Regions from separate parts of the Mesorhizobium sp. M0306 genome, predicted to be linked through region 2. Evidence: riboswitches for the same ligand, from Rfam matches in the RefSeq annotation. Region 2 holds a riboswitch; the other holds the start of a gene.

Region 1 (7,247 bases), on a different contig from region 2:
AGCACGATCACGTCGGCGTTTTTGCCGAGCGCGGCAAGCGCTGCCGAAAAGCCGCCGATAAAGGCGACGTCGGCCGAGCCTTCGAGGATGTCGCGGCCGGGGTCGTCGCCGGTATGAACCAGAAGGTCGGCCTCAGCGATGCGGCCCTCAAAAGCGCCGGGCGCCGAAATGCCTTCGCCCTCGGAGCCGCCATAGGCGTGCGAGGTGGCGGCGAGATAGGCGCGGCCGATCTCTTCGCGCACGGCCCAGTCGCCGCTCGACAACAAATCCTCGACACCGGCGCCGTAGGTCCCGGGTGAGGTGCCGAAAATGCGTGGACTGATCTTGCCGTCTGCACGGGTTCTCGCCGCGAGCGGGTTTTCCGAAGCGTCCTCGTCGCGGGCGGCGACGGTGTTGGCCGCGGCATCGATCAGCGCGATCTGGGTCGGGAACATGTCGCGGAACAGGCCTGATATGCGCCAGGTGACGTCGACGCGCGGGCGGCCGAGCGTTGCCGGCGGCAGCACCTCTATGCCGGTGATGCGGCCGGTGGCGGAATCCCATTGCGGCCGGCAGCCCATCAGCGCCAGGCCTTGCGCGATCTCCTCACCGCCGGTGCGCAGCGAGGCCGAGCCCCACAGGTCGATAACCAGCGAGCGCGGCCAGTCGCCATGCGATTGCATGTAGCTGCGGACGACTTCTTCCGCTGCCACCTTGCCCAGATCATAGGCGGTCGGCGTCGGCATGGTGCGCGGGTCGGCGGTAAACAAATTGCGGCCGGTGGGCAGCACATCCCGCCGGCCACGTGCCGGCGCACCGGCCGGACCGGCAGCGACGTGGCGGCCGTCGAGGGCGGCAAGCAGTGCGGTTTTTTCAGCTACTGCACTTTGCCGCCGTACCGGATCAGCCTCGCCTTGCGGCGAGCGGCCATAAATATGCAGGCCGTCCTTGATGGCGAAATCCTTGAGATCGCAGAGCCAGGCGTCGATGCGGCGCAAGGCCTCGTCGGCTGCGTCGGTCCTGGCGACGCCGGCCTCTGAGGCGAGGCCCGTCTTTTCCGCTGTCTCGACGATCAGCTTTGCCAGGCTGTCGCGGCGGCGGCGGTCGAGCCCGTCGGCCTGGGCATATTCGTCGACCAGTCGTTCAAGCCTATGCTGGTTTTCGTCCAGCCCGGCGCCGGTCAGCGGCGGCGGCAGATGGCCAAGCGTGACGGCGGCAATGCGCCGCTTGGCCTGCGCTGCCTCGCCGGGGTTGGAGACGATGAACGGATAAATGACGGGCAGGGCGCCGGTGACGATTTCGGGAAAGCAGTTTTCGCTGAGCGCGACGGTTTTGCCGGGCAGCCATTCCAGCGTACCGTGGGCGCCGACATGGACAATTGCATGGATGCCGAGCGACTTGCGCAGCCAGAGGCCAAAGGCGACCAGCGCATGGCGCGGCGGCAGCGTCGGGTCGTGATAGTCGGCGCGGCGGTCGGCTGAGCGCCCGCGGTCAGGGGCGAGTGCCACGGTGACGTTGCCGAAGGTGGCTGCGCGGAAGGCGTATTTTGCGGCGGCAGGCGCTTGAACACCCCCCTCTGTCCTGCCGGACATCTCCCCCTCAAGGGGGGAGATTGCGCTGTTGTCTCTGCTTTCGCCAATTACCGAGGGCGTTAAGGGAGAGCCGGCGGCGGAACTGCCAATCTCCCCCCCTGAGGGGGAGATGTCCGGTAGGACAGAGGGGGGTGCCTCGCGCGAACCCGTCTCATCTTCCGCATTCCCCCATGCGGCCTGTACCGCAGCGATGGCCGCCGGCGGCAATTCCTTCGAGACGGTAAGATAATCCTGCAAAGCCAGCCCCTGGTCGGCTGGCTCCAGCATCTCCAGCAACTCGCGCGGCGTTTGCGGAATCCTTTCAACGGCGTAGCCCTGTTCGCTCAGGTCGTGCAGCATCGCCAGCACGCTGGACGGCACGTCGAGGCCAACCGCATAGCCGGTGCGGCCGGGGGCGCTCGGATAGTCGGGGATCAGGATGGCGAGCTTGCGCTCCGCGCGGGGCGTCCGCTGCAGGCGCACGAAGGCCTCGACACGGTTCGCCACTTGCGCCACGCGGTCGGGCTCAGGCCGGTTGGCGAAGGCGCGGAAGGCCAATGCGGGATCGGTTTCGCTTTCGCCCTTGAATGAAATAGCGCCGGCCAGGATGCGGCCGTCGAGCTCGGGCAGGACGACATGCATGGCAAGGTCGGCGGGCGCCAGGCCGCGCTGATTGTTTTGCCAGATGTCGCGGCGGGTGGTCGCAACGATGACCTGGAACACCGGCACGCCGGCGCGGTCGAACAGGGTTTCGACGCCAGGCTCGGCACCCGAGGCGAAAGCTGTGGCGGTGATGATGGCGGCAGGCTTCAGGGTTGCAAGCGCGGTTTCGACAAAGGCGAGCGATGCCGGGTCCTTGAGGCTGGAGACGAAGATAGGGACCGGCGCTATGCCGCGCGCGCTCAGCGCTTCGAAAAGCGCATCGATGGGCGCCACGTCGGCAGCGAGCAGCATCGAGCGGTAGAACAGGATTGGCACGACGTCCCCCTCCCCCTCGAGGGGAGGGTGGCCCGCAGGGCCGGGTCGGGTCGTTGCGGCAGTGCTCGACGTTTTGTGTAGGCGCGCTTCAAAGTGTTGGCGCGCTTCGGAGAGGACCCCACCCCCGGCCTGCGGCCGGACCCTCCCCTCGAGGGGGAGGGGGACGCCGCGTTCTGCGACCCCCAGTCCCGGCTCGTAAAATCCCGCCTTTGGCACGCTGACTGGTTCAGCGACCGCCACACCCGATCCGGCGAGACTTGCCAACCTCTGCACCAGCGCCGTCATATTCGCCGGTCCGCCCTCGCGGAAATAGCCAAGCAGGCCGTCCAACTCCTCGCGCGGCAGCGTCGAGCCTTCGATCAGCCGCAAATCCTCGTCGTGGCTCTCGCCGGGCAGCAGCGCCAGCTTGATACCGCGATTTCGCGCGATAACGGCGAGCTGGTCGCAGCCATAGCGCCACCACTCATAGCCGCCGAGGATGCGGACCAGAATGACCTTGGCGTGGCGGGCGACGCTGTCGATCCACAGGTCGACGGACATCGGATGGCGCAGGTCGCGCAAGGCGGCGAGCCGCATCGACGGCAGGCGGTGCGCATCTGCCTTCCACGCCGCCGCCAGCCCGGCCAGGTCGCTGTCGGTGAAGGACAGGGCCACGACATCCGCAGGCGTTTGCCTGAGATCGACAGGCTCGGCGAGATCGTCGAGCGAGGCGGATGTGGTGGTGAGGATGTGCATCGCGGCTCGTTACCTGGGGTCAGCCGGCGAGGATACGCTCGATCGCCGGGCGGTTCAGCCCTTTCAGGCCGATGACGACAAGGCGCGAGCGGCGGTCGTCTTCAGCGGTCCAGGCGCGATCGTAATAGTGATTGACGCGCGGACCGACGGCCTGCAGCAGGAGCCGCATCGGCTTGCCGCCGACTTCGACGAAACCTTTGACGCGCAATACGTTTTCTTCCTCCGCCGCCGTGGCGACGCGTAGTGCCAGCTCGTCCGGGTTGGACACGGACGCGATGTCGATGACGAACGAGTCAAAGTCGTCATGTTCGTGGTCGAGCTCGTCGTCGTGATGGGTCTTGCGGTTCTCGATGTCGTCCTCGACGGCGAGGCCGAGGCCGAGCAGCACCGACGGATCGACCTTGCCTTGCGAAGTCGGCACGATCTTCACCGCCCGCGCAACGTGCTTGCCGATGACGGCATTGGCACGGGCCAAGCCGGCTGCGTCCATCAGGTCGCTCTTCGACAGGATGATCAGGTCGGCGCAAGCGAGCTGGTCCTCGAATACTTCCTCGACCGGATCGTCGTGTTCGAGCGTCTCGTCCTGCGCGCGCTGCGCCTGCAGGGCATCCATGTCGTTGGCGACGCGGCCATCAGCCAGCGCCGGCCCGTCGACGACGGCGATGACGCCATCGACCGTGACACGGCTTTTCACCGACGGCCACTGGAAGGCCTGGACCAGCGGCTTGGGCAGGGCCAGCCCGGACGTCTCGATCAGGATATGGTCGACCCTCGGCGTCAGCGACAGGATCTGGTCGAGCGCCGGAACGAAATCGTCGGCCACTGTGCAGCAGATGCAGCCATTGGCCAGTTCGACGATGTTTTCCTCGGGGCAGGTGTCAATGCCGCAGCCCTTCAGGATCTCGCCGTCGATGCCGATGTCGCCGAACTCGTTGACGATGATGGCCAGGCGCTTGCCTTTGGCGTTTTCGAGCAAATGGCGGATCAACGTCGTCTTGCCGGCGCCGAGAAAGCCGGTGACGACGGTGCAGGGAACGCGCGAAAGGGAGGCAGCGGTCATATCGAGTCCTTCAAAAGGTCAAGGGGAGGGATGCGGGCAACCAGGCCGCGCTTCAGGCAATCGGGACGGCCGCGCCATGGAATGAGCCCATCCGTCGAGGTGGCGAACAGCTTTGCGCCGGTCACGAGATCGGCGCCGCTGGTCGCAGTCAGGTCGCCGAAGACGTAACTCCAGCAGCCGTCGCGCAGTATGGCGGCGCTGAGCCGGCGCTTGCAATTGCCGAGGCATTCGACGGTGCGGATTTTGATGTTTTCGCTGGAAGCGGCGCGGCGCGTGTCCTCGGCGAGCAGTTCGCCGGCGCGGGGATGAGCGTCCGAACCGGTCTCGTCACGGCAGGACGAGCAGACGATGACGGTAACTCCGGCCGGGGAATCACCATGGCCGGACAATAAATCCGCTGTCTCAGCCGGAAAACTGCTGTCGCGTTCCAAATCAGGCTCCTTGCCCGGAAAACCCGCCAGGCGATCGGATTCTTATGTCCTAGACGGCAGGTCTCCTGGCTCGCGGGTCATCGCCTGGATGCCGCCTTCCCGGGAATATCCCAGTGGTTTTCGGCCGAGGCTCATCGCTTACAGTTGCGGGGACAGCCGCGGATTTGAAATCGAGATTTCGCACCGCATTCCCTCTTGGCCCTTGCCGTTGCGGGCAGGGGACCGTCTGGAACGGATTTAGGCTTGTGAAGGCAGTCGTGTCAACGCACGTCTATGACGCGGCGATATCTACGAGCGGCCGGCCAAGGTCGCCGGCAGCTGTCACCTCGATGCGCTCAAGCCCGAGCCAACCCTGCATCAGCTTCAATTCCTCGAAGAGTTCGGCAGCGGTTTGTGGCGGGGCGCCGGGCTCCGCATATGCGGCATGGACGCGCAATACGCCGGCCGGACGGTCGGCCCTGAGGTCGACGCGCCCGACGATGCTGTCGCCGAGCAGGAACGGCAGCACATAATAGCCATACCGGCGCTTTTCGGCCGGCGTGTAGATCTCGATGCGGTAGTGGAAGTCGAACAACCGCTCGGTGCGCGACCGCTCGAAGACGACGGGATCGAACGGCGCAAGCAAGGCGCGCGCCTCGATCCTGTGCGGCAAACGGGCGTCCTTGTGGAGATAGGCTGTTTTGCTCCAGCCTTCGACGCTCACCGGCAACAGCTCGCCAGCCTCGACCAGCTCCTCGATGCGGCCCTTGATATCGGCGGGCGAGAGGCGGAAATAGTCGCGCAGGTCGCCTGCCGTCGCGACGCCATGGGCGCGGGCGGAGATACGCAGCAATTCGCGGTGAGCGTCCTCGGGAGCGGGCGCTGGCAGGCTTAGTATTGTTGGCGGCAGCACGCGCTCCGGCAGGTCGTAGAACCGCTCGAAGCCGCGGCGGTGCGCGGTGGTGATGCGGCCGGCCCAGAACAGCCATTCGAAGGCATGCTTGGCATGGCTCCAGCCCCACCAGCCACCCGAGCCCTTCTGGCCTTCGAAAGCCGACGCCGCGATCGGGCCTCGTTCGGCGACCTCGCGATAGATGTCTTCGATATAGGCGGCGTGCTCGCGGCCCCATTTGGCCAGTCCGCTGTACATTTCCTCGCCGCGCTCGGCCCGCTGCATGCGCCAGCGCATCAGCGGATAGGTCTCGACCGGCAGGAAGGAGGCTTCGTGCGCCCAATATTCGAAGACCATGCGCTTCCGCGTTATGGCGGAGTCGTCGAGCAGCGCCAGCTTGTAGGGGCCAAGCCGCGAATAGAGCGGCATATAGTGGGCGCGCACCACGGCGCTGACAGAATCGATCTGCAGCAGTCCGGTACGGGCAAGCACGCGGGCCAGATGCCTGCGGTCGGGCGTACCGGCGGGTCGGGGGTCATTGAATCCCTGTGCCGCCAGCGCGATGCGGCGGGCCATGCGAAGTGAGATTTTTTCCTTCATCAAGGCGGTATCCTGATGATGTTGGACAGAGCAGAGAACCTGCGATTCCGCGCCATGCTAGCAGGGTTTTGGCGGCATCCATGTCAGGAGAGAAAAGTGGAGTAAAAGGTGAAGGAAATCAAACAGGAGCAGATCGGACCAGTTTTCCCGGATATGCCGTCCAGCACCGCGATTTGAACAAGGTTTGACTTGCTTCGCCGAAAGCGCTGCGCTAACCCTCGCCGCGTTGCAGCATAGAGCCTCCTTAAAACGGTTCAGTGGTTAAACTGTCACGCTTCCGCAAGTGGGTCCGGTGCTGTAATCAGAGTGGATTGGCCGCCAACGGAAACTGCAGCATGAACGCACTTTTAGGTTCGTACCTGCCCATCGTCCTGTTCATCGGCGTGGCGCTGATCGTCGGGCTGGCGCTGCTCGCCGCACCGTTCCTGGTGGCCTATCGCAACCCCGATCCGGAAAAGCTTTCGGCCTATGAGTGCGGCTTCAACTCGTTCGACGACGCCCGCATGAAGTTCGATATCCGCTTCTACCTGGTGTCGATCCTGTTCATCATCTTCGACCTGGAGGTGGCCTTCCTATTTCCTTGGGCGGTGTCGTTCAGCAAGATCGGCATGCTCGGTTTCTGGTCGATGATGGTGTTTTTGGCGGTGCTGACCATCGGCTTTGCCTATGAATGGAAGAAAGGGGCGCTGGAATGGGATTGAGCGACAATTCCGGCACGCTCGTCGCGCCGAAGCCCAAAGGTCTCATCGACCCCAACACCGGCAGGCCGGTGGGGGAGGATGATCCGTTCTTCCTGGAGATCAACAACGAGCTGGCCGACAAGGGCTTTCTCGTCACCTCGACCGAGGCGCTGATCACCTGGGCGCGCAGCGGCTCGCTGATGTTCATGACCTTCGGTCTCGCCTGCTGCGCGGTCGAGATGATCCACACCTCGATGCCGCGCTATGACTCGGAGAGGTTCGGTGTCGCGCCGCGCGCGTCTCCGCGCCAGTCCGACATCATGATCGTCGCCGGCACGCTGA
Region 2 (7,247 bases):
CCTATGGTGGGATGGGTCGTCACGGCGGCGGCGCCTTTTCGGGCAAGGACCCGTCCAAGGTTGACCGCTCAGCTGCCTATGCGGCCCGGTATGTCGCAAAGAATATCGTCGCTAGCGGACTTGCGGACGTCTGCGAGGTGCAGCTTGCTTACGCAATCGGCGTGGCCAGTCCGGTTTCTGTCATGGTCAACACGTTCGGAACAGCGAGGGTCGAGGAAAGAAGGATCGAGCGCCTCATTCTTGAGTTGTTCGATCTCAGACCGAAGGGCATTATCAAGATGCTTGATCTCTTACGCCCTATATACCGCAAGACCGCGACCTATGGCCATTTCGGCCGTGAAGAGCCTGATTTCACCTGGGAGAAGACAGACAGGGCCGACGAATTGCGTCGCGAGGCAGGACTCGCCGCCCCGTGAAGGCCGACGCCGAACGGATTGGCAAGCGCAAAGCCCATTCCCACTGGCCAGACCCGCCCGCGCCCGGCGTGGCAGAAAGCCGGTGGGTTTTTGGCGGAGACATGAATTGATGCCGGACTATGACGTGCTTTGTATCGGAAATGCCATCGTCGACATCATCGCCCAGTGTGACGAGGCGTTCCTGGAGACCAACGGCATCATCAAAGGCGCGATGAATTTGATCGACACGAGGCGCGCCGAACTGCTCTACAGCCGCATGGGCCCGGCCATCGAAGCCTCGGGCGGCAGCGCCGGCAACACGGCGGCGGGCGTCGCCTCCTTCGGCGGCCGCGCCGCTTTCTTCGGCAAGGTCTCCAACGACGCGCTCGGCGAAATCTACGCGCATGACATCCATGCCCAGGGCGTCGCCTTCGACACCAGGCCGCTTAACGGCGAACCGCCGACAGCGCGCTCTATGATCTTCGTCACGCCGGACGGCGAGCGCTCGATGAACACCTATCTCGGCGCCTGCGTCGAGCTCGGCCCGGAGGACGTCGAGGCCGACAAGGCGTCGGGCGCGGCCGTCACCTATTTCGAGGGCTATCTGTGGGACCCGCCGCGCGCCAAGGAGGCGATCCGGCAGACGGCTAAGCTCGCCCATGCCGCCGGGCGCGAAGTGTCGATGACATTGTCGGACTCGTTCTGCGTCGACCGCTACCGCGACGAGTTCCTCGATCTGATGCGCTCCGGCACCGTCGACATCGTCTTTGCCAACAGCCACGAGATCAAGTCGCTCTACCAGACCGCGTCATTCGACGAAGCGCTGGCGCGGATCCGCAAGGACTGCAAGATCGCAGCCGTCACCCGCTCGGAAAAGGGCTCGGTGATCGTGCGCGGCGACGAGACCGTGACCATCAATGCGACCAGGATCCGCGAGCTGGTCGACACCACCGGCGCCGGCGACCTCTACGCCGCCGGCTTCCTCTACGGCTACACGCAAGGCCGCAGCCTGAAGCAGTGCGGCGATCTCGGCTCGCTGGCAGCCGGCCTGGTCATTCAGCAGATCGGCCCAAGGCCACGCCAGAATTTGCGCAGAGACGCCGAGCAGGCGGGGCTGCTGTAGGTGGCGAGCCAAGAACCAGCTGCCCACCCTCCTTAATCCAGCCCGAGCCTTTTCTTCAGTTCCGCATTCTCCTTCCGGAGACGATCGGCAAGCAGGCTCTTTAGCCGCTTGTTTTCTTCCTCGAGCGCGACGAGATCCTTCAGCCCGTCACTGTCCGCCGCAGGCGCCGCCGCCTTCTTCCAAAGATAATATGTCTGTTCCGAGATGCCGGCTTGCTTCACCGCGCTCTTGAGAGTAGCGCCGCCGCCGATCGAGGTCTCGATCTGCGCCAGCTTTTGGGCACGATCCTTCGCGGAGTAGCTCTTTCGGCCCGTTCGCGCTGACGGCGGTGCTTCAGTGGTCGCGGATATCGGCTTGGCAGGCGCGCTCGCCTCAGCTTCTGGCTTCCTCGACCGCCGCGCTCTCGTCTTCGGTTTTGGCGTTTCCGTTTTGTCTGCCGGTTCGCTATGAACTACTGCTGACTCGGTCTCCAGGGGATTGGCCATGAAATGCTCCACTCGCGGTTTGTGCAAAGGTTCAGCATCAAGGGCCACTACAGTAGAGTCAACAAGCTGACGATTTAACGGCTCGACTTCCTTTGTTGTCTCGGCCATCGCCGCGGCGATGTCGAAATTGCCCCAGATGGAACGTGCGGATTTTTGATAATTGCGCTTTTGTTTGATTTCCACGGTGAATGGTCGCGTCTGCCGCCTCATAGTTCCTTCCTGAATAGGAGAATGAAGTCGCCGCTCGAATTTTTTGGCGCTTCCTGCTTAGCGCGGAGCATTATCGTATAGCCGCTCAACGGACAAGTGATGCCGGTCTTCGATGGCTGACCATCTGGGGAGATTTGAGCGGCTTCGCACGTCCTGCGCATGCCTGTAAGGCCGCCAAGTTTTCTGGGTTAGCAGGCGCGCACTGTGGCAGCTTGGCTTGTACGGCGAGGCCATAGTTGAGTGAGGCGAAACAAATCCAGCCCCGCGGTCAATCCCGAGGCTTCCCACAATGGCGAAGAGAACATCTTCACTCGTTCCTTTTGAGCACAAGACCTTCCGTTCGCTATGGTCGGCTGCACTCATTTCGAACCTTGGCACCCTAGTGGAAGGTGCGGCGGCAGCTTGGCTGATGACGAGCATCGCAGCAGTAATTTTTGATCGCCCATTCGTGCTGTGTACCAGCCCTGTGTCTTGCGCAAGTGGTCACGAACGGCTGCCGGAGCCTCGAAGACGCCCTAAAAACACATGTTGCGATTTTTGAACACGCTTGACGTGTTAGATTAATTCATCCACGATGCGTGTGTTGAACACGCGAGGTGAGTTATGAACATGAAAGAGCTTAGGGTTCGACTGGGCATGACTCAAAAAGATTTGGCAGAGCAGATGGCAACGACGCAACAGACTGTGGCCCGTTGGGAAACAGGCAAAACGCAGTTGAACGTCGAGCAGATCAAGGACCTTTGTCTCACGTTGAAATGCACGGTCGAGGAGCTGCTGGGCTGGAAGATTGATGTCGAGGAGTGGCGCACGAGCCCGTTTGCAATTGCCGATGCCGAAACGCGATACGGCACGCTCAGAATCAAGACGACTGTTGGCAGCCGCCAATATCCTATCGATGAAAAGGCGCGTGAATCGATTTTACGTCAGTTGAAGGAACTTCATAATCTGCGCAGAAATAACACAAGCAGGCCATGGCTGTATTGTTGGAGCCTTGACAACAAAATACTCTTGATAAATCCGCAATATGTCCGCACCATTGAGCTTATCGGTGACGATGTAGAGGAGATGCCAGAGTATTATCATCCAGAAATCTATCGGGCTTTGGATGACTGGGATAAGGGTGAGGTTTCAGGAAAGCTGAAGAAAGAATGCGATGCCATCATCGCAGAGATGGGTGATCAGGAAGCCGTGCGCATGGCCTCCTATGTTCGCGTCACATATGACGACGGAGAAGATGAGTGGAACTTCTTGGATGAAGAAACCGCTACGACTTTCTTCGGATTGGAAGCTGCGACCTTTGACGTTCCCCAGTGTAGTTTCGCCGAAGTGGAGGAAGAAGGCTACTACCGAGCGCGATACGCCAACCTTGATCGCGTCGCGGTGATGGAGGTTCCAAGCGACCGTTATCACAGATTGACCGCGCCCGAGGAAGCTTAGAACCATCCACGAAGGGCGCATGTTACATCTCGACCTTGCGTGGTGCGTTTTCAGTACGAGATGACGTTAAGCGTAGGTAGTGGCAGGTAAGAGTGCTCGACCAGAAGCTCAACTGCCTCCTCAATATCGCTGCCGATGTGCCGCAGGACACGTCCACGGGAGCGTGGATAGGCGTGAAGTTCCTGCACTCCACGGTCCGCTCTCCCATCGCCGGTGTGTGCCCGACGCCATCTTGTGGACGAGCTTGGCCGCCTGCACCCGGTTGTATTCCGGCTTGCGGTCCGCCTGGGCGGTCCGCCGCGATGGCTATCTCCATGTCAATCGGCGCCGAACTTTGACTGCCCGCTGCTTTTGATGAATTTGGCGAGGTCCCGCGCATAATCACTCTTGGTCTTCTCCTTGAGGCCCTGTGTCGCGAACTTGTGGTCCAGCAGGGCAAACAGGTCCAAGTCCCCTTCCGCCTGTGGCGCTGGCTTGCCCTCACCGCCCTCGGCTTCCCAATTGGGGACCGCTTCTGCGCGCTGCACCGTGGCGATTGTCCGCCCAAGACGCATCACAAGATCGAACGCCAAACCGTGCGCGTGCACGACGATTTGCCGCTCAGGCCTCATTTGGACAGGACTTGAGCTAGCCCGGTGGTTTGAGCCGGGTTACCTTGAGCCGGTGGGCTGCGAACAAGCAGTTCGAGACATTGGCCTCGATCACTTCGCAACACGCCGCTGCGCCTGGCCTCGGTGTGCCCCCCCCCGAAATCGTTGTGTCATATCACCGAGGGCATCACGGCCAACAGCTTCCACATGGGCAACAGCCTCGCCATTGAGCCGAATATGGTCGCGAGCAGATCACCAACGAAGCGGTCGGAACCTCGGAGCCGAAGTTCGACGCCGAGGTGGTTCGCGTGATGCGCTAAGCAGCACCACGGCGCTTGCCGGTATGTTTGCTGCCGGCAGCCGACGAACTCCTATCCTCCTGGACAAGGGCGCCGTGCGTCATTGCTTTGATTTACCGGCCGCTCAAGGCTTCCACAGTTTTCGCTTTCGAGGCGACCTTTGGAACATGCCAACGGAAATTTAACATAACGACATAAACATTTCTTTATGCGGCGTTGACAATGAAGCGAACTGCTGTAATTGTCTCCCGCGTCGTGGTTCTCCGTACGGCGCTGCCGCAGCGGAGCTAAGAGGGAAGCCGGTGCGATGCCGGCGCTGCCCCCGCAACTGTTAGCGGCGAGCCAACCCCACTCATGTCACTGAGGCGAATAGCCTTGGGAAGACGGGTAGAGGCTATGACCCCGCGAGCCAGGAGACCTGCCACGGCGAATTACGTCCACGGGCGGGGTGTCTCGGTGGCCGCTGCAGCCTAGCGTTCGTGCCGGCCTGCTAGCGCCTTCCTTGTCACCGACGCCCCAACCATCGGGGTCTGGCATGACTATCTCTCAGCAAATTCCTGTAGCAACGCTCGGCGTGCCCCGCTTCGGTCGTCGGCGAGAACTGAAATTCGCGCTTGAAAGCTACTGGTCCGGAAAATCGTCCGCTGCCGACCTTCTCACGACCGCGAAGGCGCTCCGTGCCGCTAGCTGGGAGGAGCAGCACGATCGCGGCGTGTCGAAAATCCCGTCGAACGACTTCTCGCTCTACGACCATGTGCTCGACACCGCAGCCATGGTCGGCGCCGTTCCATCCCGTTACGGCTGGAATAGCGGCGAGGTTCCACTTGACATCTACTTCGCAATGGCGCGGGGCAACCAGGGTCAGACGGAGGATTGTCGACACGCTGGTCACCAGCAGGCGGCTCATCGGTCTGATGTAACCGCGATGGAAATGACCAAGTGGTTTGACACCAACTATCACTACATTGTGCCGGAACTCAACGATGATCAGACGTTCGCCCTCTCGTCGACGAAACCGGTCGATTACTTCATCGAGGCTAAAGCTCTCGGCGTTCACACACGCCCAGTCATCCTTGGACCGATCACCTTCCTCAAGCTGGCGAAATCGCCTGCCGAAGGATTCGATCCCATCGCGCTCCTGCCGCGGCTGCTGCCCGTCTACGAGCAACTCCTGCAGAGGCTGAAGCTGTCTGGAGCCGACTGGGTGCAGATCGATGAGCCAGCGCTTGTCCTCGATCTGAACCCGAACGAACGAGCTGCGTTCGAATTCGCCTATGGCCAGCTGTCGAAAGCCGCGCCCGAGCTGAAGATCATGCTGGCTACCTATTTCGGGCCGCTGGGAGACAATCTCGAAACCGCGGTTTCTCTGCCCCTGGCCGGGCTGCATATTGATCTCGTGCGCGCTCCCGAGCAGCTGGAAACGGTGGGTCGGCTCGCACCGAAGGATCTGGTGCTCTCGCTTGGCTTGATCGATGGCCGCAACGTCTGGCGTGCGAACCTGCCCGCCATTCTCGACCGCATCAAACCGATCGTCGCCGGCTGGCCCTTGGACCGCGTCGAGATCGCGCCTTCTTGCTCGATGCTGCATGTGCCGATCGACCTCCGCATGGAGACGGAACTCGACGCGGACATCAGGTCGTGGCTCGCCTTCGCGGCCCAGAAGACCGACGAGTTGGTGTTGCTTGCCCGGGCCCTGTCCCAAGGCAGGGATGCGGTGGCAGGCGCGTTGAAAGCGTCTGCCGAGGCTGCCGCCACTCGCGTGACATCCACGAAGATCCATGACCCGCTGGTTGAGGGGCGGATCGCCAGCATTGACGACAGCATGAAGCGACGAGAGAGCGCTTTTGCCGAGCGCTCCAGAGTCCAGGCCGGCACGCTCGGGCTGCCGCCGTTCCCGACGACGACCATCGGGTCCTTCCCGCAGACGCCGCAGGTACGCAGGGCGCGGGCCGCTCATGCGAAGGGCCAGCTGAGCTATGTCGACTACGAGACCTACCTGAAGAAGGAGATCGAGGCTGCAATTCGGTGGCAGGAAGAGATCGGGCTGGACGTGCTGGTGCACGGTGAGTTCGAACGAAACGACATGGTACAGCATTTCGGCGAGCAGCTGTCCGGCTTCGCCTTCACCCAGCATGCCTGGGTGCAGAGCTATGGGTCGCGTTACGTGCGTCCCCCCATCATCTTCGGCGACGTATCGAGGCCCAATCCGATGACGCTGCGCTGGTGGCAGTTCGCCCAGTCGCTTACGGAAAACCCTGTGAAGGGAATGCTCACAGGCCCAGTGACCATTCTCAACTGGTCATTTGTTCGCGACGACGTACCCCGCTCCGAAGCATGCCGCCAGATCGCGCTCGCGATCCGCGACGAAGTGACGGATCTCGAATGGTCCGGCGCAAGGATGATCCAGATCGATGAGGCCGCGTTTCGCGAAGGATTGCCACTGCGCCAGTCTGATTGGAACGACTATCTCGACTGGGCTGTCGAATGCTTCCGGATCGCTTCAACGGGTGTAAAGGACGCGACTCAAATCCATACCCACATGTGCTATTCGGAGTTCAACGAGATCATCGACGCGATCGCTGAAATGGATGCGGATGTCATTTCGATTGAGACGTCGCGCTCGAAAATGGAACTGCTGGACGCCTTCACGAGCTCCAAATATCCGAATGAAATCGGGCCCGGAGTCTACGACATTCACTCACCACGCG

Evidence for each region. Region 2 has a riboswitch for cobalamin ahead of metE (5-methyltetrahydropteroyltriglutamate--homocysteine S-methyltransferase). Riboswitches for the same ligand answer to the same signal wherever they lie in the genome.
Region 1: linked by a shared signal. The riboswitch ahead of NKI95_RS19540 (DUF1636 family protein) and the one ahead of metE (5-methyltetrahydropteroyltriglutamate--homocysteine S-methyltransferase) in region 2 are both predicted to bind cobalamin.

Annotation. Positions count from the first base shown of each region.
Region 1 covers NZ_JAMYRY010000014.1:27,035-34,281, reverse strand. The annotation lists gene cobN (cobaltochelatase subunit CobN) at 1-3,263, opposite strand, end outside; gene cobW (cobalamin biosynthesis protein CobW) at 3,283-4,323, opposite strand; gene NKI95_RS19540 (DUF1636 family protein) at 4,320-4,754, opposite strand; cobalamin riboswitch at 4,793-4,996, opposite strand; gene NKI95_RS19535 (winged helix-turn-helix domain-containing protein) at 5,026-6,225, opposite strand; gene NKI95_RS19530 (NADH-quinone oxidoreductase subunit A) at 6,561-6,926, shown strand; gene NKI95_RS19525 (NuoB/complex I 20 kDa subunit family protein) at 6,917-7,247, shown strand, end outside.
Region 2 covers NZ_JAMYRY010000020.1:23,610-30,856, reverse strand. The annotation lists gene metK (methionine adenosyltransferase) at 1-416, shown strand, start outside; gene NKI95_RS23340 (adenosine kinase) at 526-1,518, shown strand; gene NKI95_RS23335 (transposase) at 1,551-2,213, opposite strand; gene NKI95_RS23330 (MFS transporter) at 2,503-2,754, shown strand; gene NKI95_RS23325 (helix-turn-helix transcriptional regulator) at 2,817-3,650, shown strand; gene NKI95_RS23320 (hypothetical protein) at 3,968-4,222, opposite strand; cobalamin riboswitch at 4,779-4,979, shown strand; gene metE (5-methyltetrahydropteroyltriglutamate--homocysteine S-methyltransferase) at 5,075-7,247, shown strand, end outside.